2 regions of the Shewanella sp. VB17 genome follow, and region 2 is predicted to be linked to the other one. Evidence: predicted binding sites of a transcription regulator. Region 2 holds the regulator's gene; the other holds the start of a gene.
The links. Region 2 encodes MetJ, which represses methionine synthesis genes. Its sites were predicted from a motif close to TAGACGTCTAGACGTCTA; they were not measured.

Region 1 (5,544 bases), 800 kb from region 2:
CCGCCGCATAACCCCAGAACTCTTTACGCACGCGTTCGTGCATACGTTCTGCAAAGGCTTCGGCTAAACGGTCGGCGAGACATTTGAGCATGATGGCGTTGTAATCATCGTGATCGGCTTCAAAACGTGCCACATGTTCGTCGATGCCATGGCCGGTAGTGACAGCAAAGCCACCCATGTAATCGGCGACGCCTGAGTCTTTTGGCGCAACAAAGTCGGCCAGACAGAAGTTGTCGTTGCCCACACGTTCAATTTGCATGCGCAGGTGATGGGTGGTCATCTCAAGCTCGGTGCGCGTTTCATCGGTGTAAAGTTCGATGTCGTCATGATTAACTGTATTGGCTGGAAATAAACCGATCACCGCTTTGGCGGTTAGCCATTTTTCCTCGATGATTTGTTTCAGCATGGCTTTGCCATCGGCAAAAAGCTTGGTGGCTTCTTCTCCTACGACATCATCGGTTAAGATTTTAGGGAAGTGGCCGTGTAACTCCCAGCTGCGGAAAAACGGCGTCCAGTCGATACGCTCAACTAAGTCTTCCAGCGGGTAGTCATCAAATACCTGACGGCCGAGCACATTAGGCACGAACGGGGCATACGTGTCCCAATCATGCTGACAGCGGTTGTCACGCGCAGCTTCAATGGAGGTGATTTGTTTACGTTTAGCTTGTGACAGACGCTTTTCGCGCATGATGTCATATTCTTCATAAGCAGCGTCAATGGTCGCCTGACGTGTCTCGTTGTTAATCAGTTTTGACACCATAGGCACGGCGCGTGAGGCATCGGCAATATAGATAGCTCCGGTTGGTGCATGAGGGGCTATTTTGACTGCAGTATGGATTTTAGAGCAAGTTGCGCCGCCGATAATCGAAGGGATTGTTAGTCCAGCTTTATGGAAGGACTTGACGTTATGTACCATCTCATCGAGGCTCGGAGTGATAAGGCCTGACATGCCGATGATGTCGACATTTTCAGCCACGGCCACATCAATAATTTTCTCAACCGGCACCATGACGCCTAAATCGATCACTTCATAACCGTTACAGGCCAATACCACACCGACAATGTTCTTGCCGATATCGTGTACATCACCTTTAACAGTGACCATTAAAATTTTACCGTTGGACTGACCTGGCGTCTTTTCGAGTTCGATATAAGGGTTGAGATACGCCACGGCTTTTTTCATCACGCGGGCCGATTTTACCACTTGTGGCAAGAACATTTTACCAGAACCAAACAGATCGCCAACGATATTCATCCCGTCCATTAACGGACCTTCAATCACATCCAGTGGACGAGTCGCCGCCGCGCGTGCTTCTTCAGTATCTTCATCGATATAGTCGGTAATGCCTTTCACTAAAGCGTGAGCTAAGCGCTCATTAACTGATTTAGTGCGCCATTGAAGATCCTCTTTTTTTGCGACTTGGCTGCCGTCACCGCGAAACTTTTCAGCGACTTCTAATAAGAGTTCAGTGTTGTTGCTTGGTTCACCGTTAGCATCGAGTGCAGTACAAGGCAGGTTTTGGACGATGGCCTCAACCCTTGCTTTTAATTCAGGGTCGATATCGTCATAAATCGCCAGTTGTCCGGCGTTGACTATGCCCATGTCCATTCCCGCTTGAATGGCGTGGTAGAGAAATACCGCATGAATCGCCTCACGCACCGGATTATTACCACGGAATGAGAAGGATACATTGGACACACCGCCGGAGATCATGGCATGAGGCAAGGTGCGCTTAATCTCGGCAGTGGCTTCGATAAAGTCGACGGCATAGTTGTCGTGTTCTTCTATGCCAGTGGCGATAGCAAAAATGTTCGGGTCAAAGATAATGTCTTCTGGCGGAAAACCGACTTTATCAACCAGCACGCGATAGGCTCGGGTACAAATTTCAATTTTACGTGCTTTGGTGTCGGCTTGGCCTTGTTCATCAAATGCCATGATAATGGCGGCAGCGCCATAGCGCTTGACTAACCTTGCTTGTTCGATGAACTTTTCTTCGCCTTCTTTTAAGGAAATCGAGTTAACGATGCCTTTACCTTGAATACACTTAAGTCCGGCTTCGATCACCTCCCATTTAGAGGAGTCGATCATGATTGGTACGCGTGAGATATCCGGCTCAGAGGCAATAAGGTTGAGGAATTTATGCATCATTTCTGCGCCATCTAACATGCCTTCATCCATGTTGATGTCGATGACTTGCGCGCCGCTTTCTACTTGTTCGCGGGCGACACTAAGGGCTTCTTCGTATGCGCCGGTTTTGATAAGACGCAAAAATTTTGCCGAGCCAGTCACATTGGTGCGCTCACCCACGTTTAAAAACAATGAGTTTTCATCAATAGTCAGCGGTTCAAGCCCGGATAGACGACAAGCAACCGGAATATTTGGCAGTGGACGAGCAGGGTGCTTTATGACGGCGTCGCGGATCACCCGAATATGCTCTGGCGTGGTACCACAACAACCACCGATAATATTGAGAAAGCCTTCTTGGGCCCACTCGCCAATAATATCAGCCATTTGCTTAGGCGTTTCATCATAGCCACCAAATTCATTGGGCAGACCCGCATTGGGGTGGGCTGAGACGAAACATTCTGAAATTTTAGACAGCTCTTCGACATAAGGTCGCAGCTCTTTTGGCCCTAGGGCACAGTTAAGGCCGATAGATAGGGGCTTAACGTGACGTAGCGAGTTATAAAAGGCTTCAGTTGTTTGGCCCGTCAAGGTACGACCCGATGCATCAGTGATGGTGCCTGAGATCATGATGGGTAAGCGGCCACCGAACTGATCATAGGCCGTTTCGATAGCAAATAGGGCCGCTTTGGCGTTTAGGGTGTCAAAAATGGTTTCTACCATAATGATGTCAGCACCGCCTTGAACCAGTGCCGTGATCGATTCGACATAAGCCTCGACGAGCTCATCGAAGCTGACGTTACGGTAACCGGGATCATTCACATCAGGGCTGATAGAGCAGGTACGGTTGGTCGGGCCAAGCACACCAGCAACATAACAAGCACGGCCAGTTTGTGCGGTGACTTCATCACAGGCGGCGCGGGCTAAACGTGCGCCTTCAAGATTGATTTCGGCCGACAAGTCTTGCATGTCGTAATCCGCCATGGCAATACGGGTGGCGTTAAAGGTGTTGGTTTCGATAATATCAGCACCTGCAAGCAGGTATTGTGTGTGGATTTGCTTGATGGCATCAGGTTGAGTGAGCACTAACAGATCATTATTGCCTTTAACATCGCTGGGCCAGTCTTTGAATCGCTGGCCGCGAAAATCATGTTCTTCGAATTTACAGTCTTGGATCATAGTGCCCATAGCACCATCCAAAATGAGGATCCCTTGGCTCAGTTTTTTGGCCAATGTAGCGCTGAGTTGCTGACCTTTCTCATTGATATTATTCGGAATATTGAGGCTGTTTGTGGTCATAAATTCTACCTGCTGTAACGGCTAAATTGCTCAAACTTAAGCATATGTTTATTATTTCTACATTTCTGATTTTTTATATTATTATAATTCAGTCATTTATGTATGTTCGAATACGTCATTGACACGACCATGAGTGTTTTTGGAATAACATTCTGTTTGGATGTTTATACGTATAGACGGCTATAGTAAACCAAGTCAATGCGATAGTCGAGTGACCTATTTTATTCTCAAGTGACCTTAAGAGGAGAATAAGTTTGAATAAACATTAACATCAAGTTGAATTTACTTTTAACAGTGTTAGCTTGTAGAGAGTGACAACATATGAGTTAACACGAAAACCAAATAGCCAACTGATGAAAGATCACTGATGAGGAGATAACATGGAAAATAATGACACTCATGATTGGAGTAATGGTGTTACCACGACTTTTTATTTGATGCTTAATGGCGAATGTGTCGGTGGAGAGATACTGCGGGGCCAGACAGATACAGCCTTGAGTCAACTTGGTATCGAACAGATGAAAAAGGCGATGACAGGGATTGATATTCAGTTCAATCAGCTGATTTGTTCTCCTCTGCGACGTTGCAGTGAATTTGCCTTAAAACTGTACCTTGAACAAGGGATCCCGTTGAAAATGGAAGAGGGGTTTAAGGAAATTGATTTTGGTGATTGGGATGGCGAAACTTTAGAGAGCCTGTATGAAGAGCATTCAGGTGTGCTTGACATGTATAGGAAAAACCCATGGGCATTTACGCCTCCCAATGGTGAGACAATGCAAGCGTTCGAGGCGAGAGTAAATCAAAGCTGGGAACATATATTGAGTCAATATAGCGGGCAATCTTTACTCGTATTGACCCATGCGGGGGTGATCCGGCATTTAATATCCAGTGCTCTTGGGGTTACTGGTGCAGTAGGTTTTTATACCCATCTTGCGCTCGCGTCTGCAAGTGTAGTGAAAATAACCGTTTGTACTGATGCTCAAGGTGTGCATTTTTCCACATTACATTGGGGTGTAAGTGATGATGTTGCTCATGTGCTGTAAGATCAATAAAAGACAATCGTTTGATCTAGTTGGCCTTGGGAGTTAAAAACGACATAATAGTGCCTCTTGAAGTCACGGGACAACGTAACATGCCAGATGCAATATCATCTAAGGCCGAGGTTTTACAGGTCGAAGGCTTAAGTTGGCGCGTTGAGGGGCGTGACATCTTATCCAATATCCATTTTTCGCTGAATCAGGGAGAAATGTTAGGCATTATTGGTCCAAATGGTGCGGGTAAATCTAGCCTATTACGCTGTTTATATCGTTATATTAAGCCTAATGTGGGCAACATGACCTTATTTGGTGATGATATCTCGGTTTTTTCGGCGAAAGAGTTTGCTAAGCAAGTTGCAGTAGTACTGCAAGACACTCCTCATCATTTTGATTTGACCACTATCCAACTGGTGGCCATTGGGTTAACCCCGCATAAGGGGCCCTTTGATATCACCAATGTTAATGACAAGGAAAGAGTCACTGACGCTTTGGCTAAAGTGGGTTTGAGCCATAAAGAAAATCAAGCATATGAGCATCTTTCTGGTGGTGAAAAACAGCGGGCACTTATTGCTAGGGCTATCGTCCAGCAACCTAAATTACTTATCTTAGATGAGCCGACCAATCATCTTGATATTCACTATCAAATACAGATCTTAGCATTACTGCGTAGCCTTAACATTTCTATCATCACCTCGATACACGATCTTAATCTTGCCAGTGCCATGTGTGATCAGCTATTGCTATTGGATGGCGGAATATGTGTTGCCCACGGGGCACCTCCTCAGGTGTTAACTGAGCAGAAGATAGCAGATGTATTTGGTGTGTGTTGTTCGATTACAGCTCACCCTCAACATGGAAATCCACAAATTAGTTATTTTTATGATTACGATGTTGAGGGGCAAATAGGATGATAAGGAGCCAAACATGATCAAGCTGAATATCAATCATGGCTGGGTGATCACTGCTTTATTGATCCTTTGCGTGGTCTCTATCATGTCTGCTGTTAGTTTTGGTGCTGCTAATCTGTCGTTTAGTGATGTGGTTAAGGTGGTACTGCATCATCACTTAGGTATTGGTGAGGTG
Region 2 (5,544 bases):
GTCTCTAAGTGCTGGTAACCTATTGCAATTGATTCATCAATTGAGTCTGAATGACTTAAATTGACACGGTACTGCCCACCCACCATGGTTTTGTCATAGGTGGTTGGTTTGATTTCTTTATTGCCACCAGTGGTGATATTGTCCTGACCTTTTAAGATGTCAGTATAGACGAGTAAAGCATGATCTTGCCCTCCCACGTTAGCTTTAGCGCCTAGGTGACTGCGCTGACCATTATCTTGGTATTGACCAGCGACTTTGCCACTGGTCTCGTCGAAGTTAGCTTGAGATTCTACGACCTTAATACTGCCGCCTAAAGTGTCTACTCCTGATGATACCGGTGCTATACCTCGCGTCATCTCAAGGCTTTCTGAATTAATTAAACTGGCGTAGCTTAGTGGGGTGTCCATTGCATTAGGGCCTGCTCCTGGCAGGGATACCCCATTAACTTGAGTGTTAACGCGATCGCCAAATAGGCCACGGTATTGTGCTATGCCAGTGACGGGACCATTACTGTTGACGGCAGCGCCAGGTAGGTTTTCCAGTAAGCCACTGATGTCAGTTTTGGGAACACTTGATTCAGGACTTACTGCACTCGATATTCCTTGGTGCTGGCCGGTGATTTCAATGATTTCGATATCATTGTCATCGGCATACGAAGGAGTGACGGAGATAAGGGTTGAAGCAAGAGAGAGTGAAACAAGAGAGGTTGGTAACTTCATCATGATTTTATGGCTATGTTGTCATCTATTTATACAGGTGTTGCAATAATGACAGCGCGAAGAGGGACTGACAAAATAAATGCAGTAACTGCGACACCTTGTCGCAGTGGGTCTGTGTGTTCTTGTTGTATTTTTTGGCCGATTACTGTCTCATTTTGTTGTTGATTGTTCTAATGCAATTATTTGAATTTCGATTTTTTCAGCTTCTGCAGTGATCATTGAATATGATTTTATATCACCATTTCTTTGTGCATGCATAGCTTGTTCAAGTTTAGCAGCGTACAGTTTTTCTAACTTTTTAATCGGGTCATTTTTAAATAATGAAAACATATGCGAATAATATTCAGTGGGCTGTTTAAGTCTATACGGTTATCAATTGGTTTTGGTTCATATTTTTTTAGTTTTACAAGAGTTATTTTAGTGAATGTTTATTCTGTTTTTTAATCGTGGAATAAATATCTTCCATGGCACCAATAAATGAATTTGAGCGTGCCCAAAATTCGGGGTAGTCACCTTGTTTTTGATCAATGAAGCCTGAATATCGATTGTGTCTTGATCTATTGTGGATAATTCCCAATCTGTCATGTAATTCTGTTGGTGTAAGGCCTCTAAATTGGAATAGTAACATAGGGTTACTGTCTAGAATGTTGGCTGTTCGAAAATAGACGCCAGCGATATGTTTACATGGGGTAGCATCATCAGGACAATCACAATGGGCTTTTATATCCTGGTAAGTTTTAGGTAAAAAATGTGTGTTTCCAAACGCCTCTTCAATATTACTTGGCATTTCATTGAGCATTAATTTAGATAACCAGCCGGGGTTATTGCTCAAGGTGCTGATAATACTTTGCCATTGTTTGTCTGATATGGGGTTAAAAGTGAGTGAAACTTTATACCTTGGTTCTTTTGTTACCTCGAAGTAAGGATTGATGTTACCTCGTATTGTGGCTTCTATCTGGTTGTCGATAATATCAAACTGGAGTACTCGACTGTCAGTATGGTAGGCGCGGCCACGTTGTCATTGGAGGTTACTCTGCAGTGAGCAAGTCTTCGACTCCTACTATGCCGAAGTATTGAACTGAGTTTTTTATCGAAATTTTTTTTGCGATCAAATGACCATCTTTAAAAATCTTAATGACTTTTTTACCCCCTCTGTCGTTGGTGGAATATTCATGATCATCGTTGAGGCGAAGGTTGTCGAACTGAGTTTTCATTATAAGGTGCATAAATTCCTCATTAAGTAAGTTTATGTGATCCCTACCTATTTATCACTCTCTTAATTTAGCAGTTAGTGATTAAATGTTAAACATTTATTTCATATTGTATAGTGAGCTGGTCCTATGTTTATGCTAGATCTCAGCAATAAACAACACACGCTTATATTTAATACCATTGGTATTAAATATTCATACGGACTCAGATAGTCTACTGCTGATATATATTCTTTATGCATCGGATTTGCATTTTGAAGGGGACCATCTGGATGTAACCACAATCGTTGGTGGTGATAATACGGTCTGTGTGATAGTACAAAGCAGGTATCGCTTTTGAACAGAGTTAATAATAAATGGGGATCGCAATAGGATCCCTGACATTGATTGGTTGGTTAGCTATTCCTCATCTTCATCTTCCCACTCGATGCCCATTTCATTCATTAAGCGTTTTACTTCTGCTGGAATGCTGTCAGGTTTATCTTTTGACAGGTCTTCATCATTCGGCAGGGGCTGACCTGTATAGGCATGTAAAAAAGCTTCGCAAAGCAGTTCACTATTCGTGGCGTGACGTAGGTTTTTTACCTGACGGCGTGTACGTTCGTCGGTTAATACCTTAAGTACTTTTAAGGGAATGGACACAGTAATTTTTTTTACTTGTTCATTCTTCTTGCCGTGTTCAGCATAGGGGCTGATGTAATCGCCATTCCACTTAGTCATTGACTCACCTGTAAATTCAAAATTCGGGGCAGATTTTAACCCTTTAATTTGTACAGTCAAATTATTGCCTCTTATTTCCATTAAATGCAAATAGATCCTGCCATATTTGGATGTTTAGATGCCTAGATGTCTGTTATAGGATTGACTAGGGTGACACACTTAGGTATTTTAGACGTCCAGACATCTATTTGTTGTGTTGGATATAAAGTATGATGCTCAGTAATTCGCTTAGGAGTCATAGATGACAGAACGTAAATTAGCCACCATCGCAGTACGCCAAGGGATTGAGTCCGATACTCAACATGGTGCAGTAGTCCCGCCTATTTATCTTTCCACCAATTACGCTTTTGATGGACACCAAAATCCAAGAGAATTTGATTATAGTCGCTCAGGCAATCCAACACGTTCGATTTTGGGCGATGCCATTGCTGGTTTAGAAAGAGGGGCTACCGGTGTGGTGACCTGTACAGGTATGGCCGCCATTACGTTAGTGACTAGTTTGTTAGGCCCTGACGATCTTTTACTTGTTCCCCATGATTGTTATGGTGGTAGTTATCGATTGTTTACTAATTTGGCTAAAAAAGGCCAATTTAAGCTAAAGGTCATTGATCAAGCCGATAGTCAGGCCTTCAGCGATGCGATAGCACTTAAACCTAAAATTGTGTGGCTGGAAACGCCATCGAATCCTTTGCTTAGAGTTGTCGATATTGAAGCGATTGCGACAGCAAGTCATGCTGTCGAAGCTCTGGTAGCGGTCGATAATACCTTTTTGTCACCTATTTTACAGCAACCACTTTTGCTCGGCGCTGATATCGTTGTTCATTCGACCACTAAATACATTAATGGCCATAGTGATGTTGTTGGTGGCGCTGTGGTTGCTAAAGATCCGCAGTTAGGAGAGTTATTGCATTGGTGGTCAAATACATTAGGACTGACGGGATCGGCGTTTGACAGTTATCTTACGTTACGGGGAATACGTACTCTGCCTATCCGCATCAGAGAGCATCAAGCTAATGCGCAAAAAGTGTTAGATGTACTTATTAATAGCAATGCAGTAGATAAGGTATATTATCCTGGTTTAAAAGATCATCCAGGTCATGAAATCGCCGCGAAACAACAGCAAGGTTTTGGTGCAATGCTGAGTTTTGAGCTAAAAGGCGGTGAAAGCGAATTAGTGGCCTTTTTAGCAAAACTATCTGTGTTTTCAGTTGCAGAAAGTTTAGGTGGTGTCGAAAGTTTAGTGGCGGTGCCTGCGACCATGACCCACAGAGCAATGGACCCTGAGGCGCGAGCAGAAGCTGGAGTTAAAGATACGCTTATTCGCCTTTCTGTTGGTATTGAAGACGCTGATGATTTAGTGGCTGACATTAAAGCTGGACTTGCTGCTGCATCTTCAGCTAATTGTTAATTAGTTTATAGGAGTTAGAGATGGCGCGTGGTCATTTACATAAATTTGGCGGTTCTAGCTTAGCGGATGCAGACTGTTATCGCCGCGTGGTTCATATTCTTCTGACTCACGGTAATAGTGACGATCTTGTGGTTGTCTCAGCCGCAGGTAAGAGTACTAATTTTCTTTATGAATTACTTGCGTTAAAAGACTCGTCGCAGCTGTGGCAAGAAAAATTACAAGTGTTGATTAGTTTTCAGCAAAATTTGATTGAGCAGCTGCTATCCAATGAGCAAGCAAGAAGCTTGCGTGAGCGTTTATCGATTGATAAGTATCAGTTGATTAGTCTGTTTTCTCTTGATGACATCAATGAATATAAGCGTAGTGAGGTCGTCAGTTTTGGCGAGCGTTGGTCTGCTCGTCTATTAGCTGCGTTATTGAGAGAGTCTGGTGTGGCGGCGAATGATGTCGATGCCAGAAGCTTACTAATTGCTGATGAGGGTGCCATCCCTCAAATTAGACTCGACGAATCACGGAGCCGGGTACAGCAACGTATTGAAAATAGTCCTAATGAAAGACTTATTATCACAGGGTTTATTTGTGCAAATCGTCAAGGCGAAACTTTATTACTTGGACGAAATGGCTCTGATTATAGTGCCACTTTAATCGCCAGTCTTGCCGATATTGACCGTGTGACGATTTGGACTGATGTTGAAGGCGTGTTTAATGCTGATCCTAATAAGATTAACGATGCAAAGTTACTTAAAAGCCTCTCTTTAGACGAAGCTAATCGTCTCGCACATTTAGGCTCTCCAGTGCTACACAATCGGTCGTTACAACCCTTATTTAATACCAATGTGAGCTTAGCGGTACGTTCGAGCTATGCATCGCATACTGATTTTACCCTCATCGCTCCCAAGAGTTCTTCAGCCAGCGCACCAGTGGTGACGAATTTACCATCGGTTGCATTATTCAATTTTAGATTAACAACGGGACCATCACGTGTGCTTAAGCTATTGGCAGATGCGGGGCTCATTCCATTAGCGCATTGGAAGTTAGCACATCATCGAGTTGAGTTTGCGTTTACTCATGAAAACAGTAAACAAGTTCACACCATACTTGAAGGGATCGATGCATCATTGGGTCTCAGTGATATTAGCGTGCGTGAAGATTTTGGCCTAGTAGCCCTGGTCAGTGCTGATGCGAGTCTTTATCGTCGAGGTTTTGCGCGTTTACTCAGTCGAGATGCCAGACCACTGTTTAATGATGGCTTGAGTCTTGTGACCTTAGTGCCTTATGGGCAAGTGAACTTACTCACTCAAAAGGTCCATCGTCGTTGTACCGGTCCTCGTAAACGTATTGGTGTACTATTACTCGGTGTCGGAAACATAGGTGAAGCTTGGGTTGAACTCTTTAATGGGGCGCGAACGTCACTGAACAAAGAATTGGAAGTCAATGTTGAGCTGGTGGGGCTAGTGAGTTCAAAGAAAGCCTTGTTAAATGACCA

Region 1: the regulator MetJ is predicted to act here: its motif matches at 3,590-3,607, upstream of metH (methionine synthase).

What each region holds. Positions count from the first base shown of each region.
Region 1 covers NZ_JABRVS010000001.1:1,658,377-1,663,920, forward strand. The annotation lists gene metH (methionine synthase) at 1-3,424, opposite strand, end outside; gene HQQ94_RS07085 (histidine phosphatase family protein) at 3,805-4,467, shown strand; gene HQQ94_RS07090 (ABC transporter ATP-binding protein) at 4,557-5,372, shown strand; gene HQQ94_RS07095 (iron ABC transporter permease) at 5,386-5,544, shown strand, end outside.
Region 2 covers NZ_JABRVS010000001.1:856,044-861,587, forward strand. The annotation lists gene HQQ94_RS03640 (TonB-dependent receptor) at 1-722, opposite strand, end outside; gene HQQ94_RS03645 (DUF6435 family protein) at 870-1,049, opposite strand; gene HQQ94_RS03650 (SWIM zinc finger family protein) at 1,132-1,551, opposite strand; gene HQQ94_RS03655 (hypothetical protein) at 1,748-1,945, opposite strand; gene metJ (met regulon transcriptional regulator MetJ) at 2,330-2,650, opposite strand; gene metB (cystathionine gamma-synthase) at 2,892-4,058, shown strand; gene HQQ94_RS03670 (bifunctional aspartate kinase/homoserine dehydrogenase II) at 4,079-5,544, shown strand, end outside.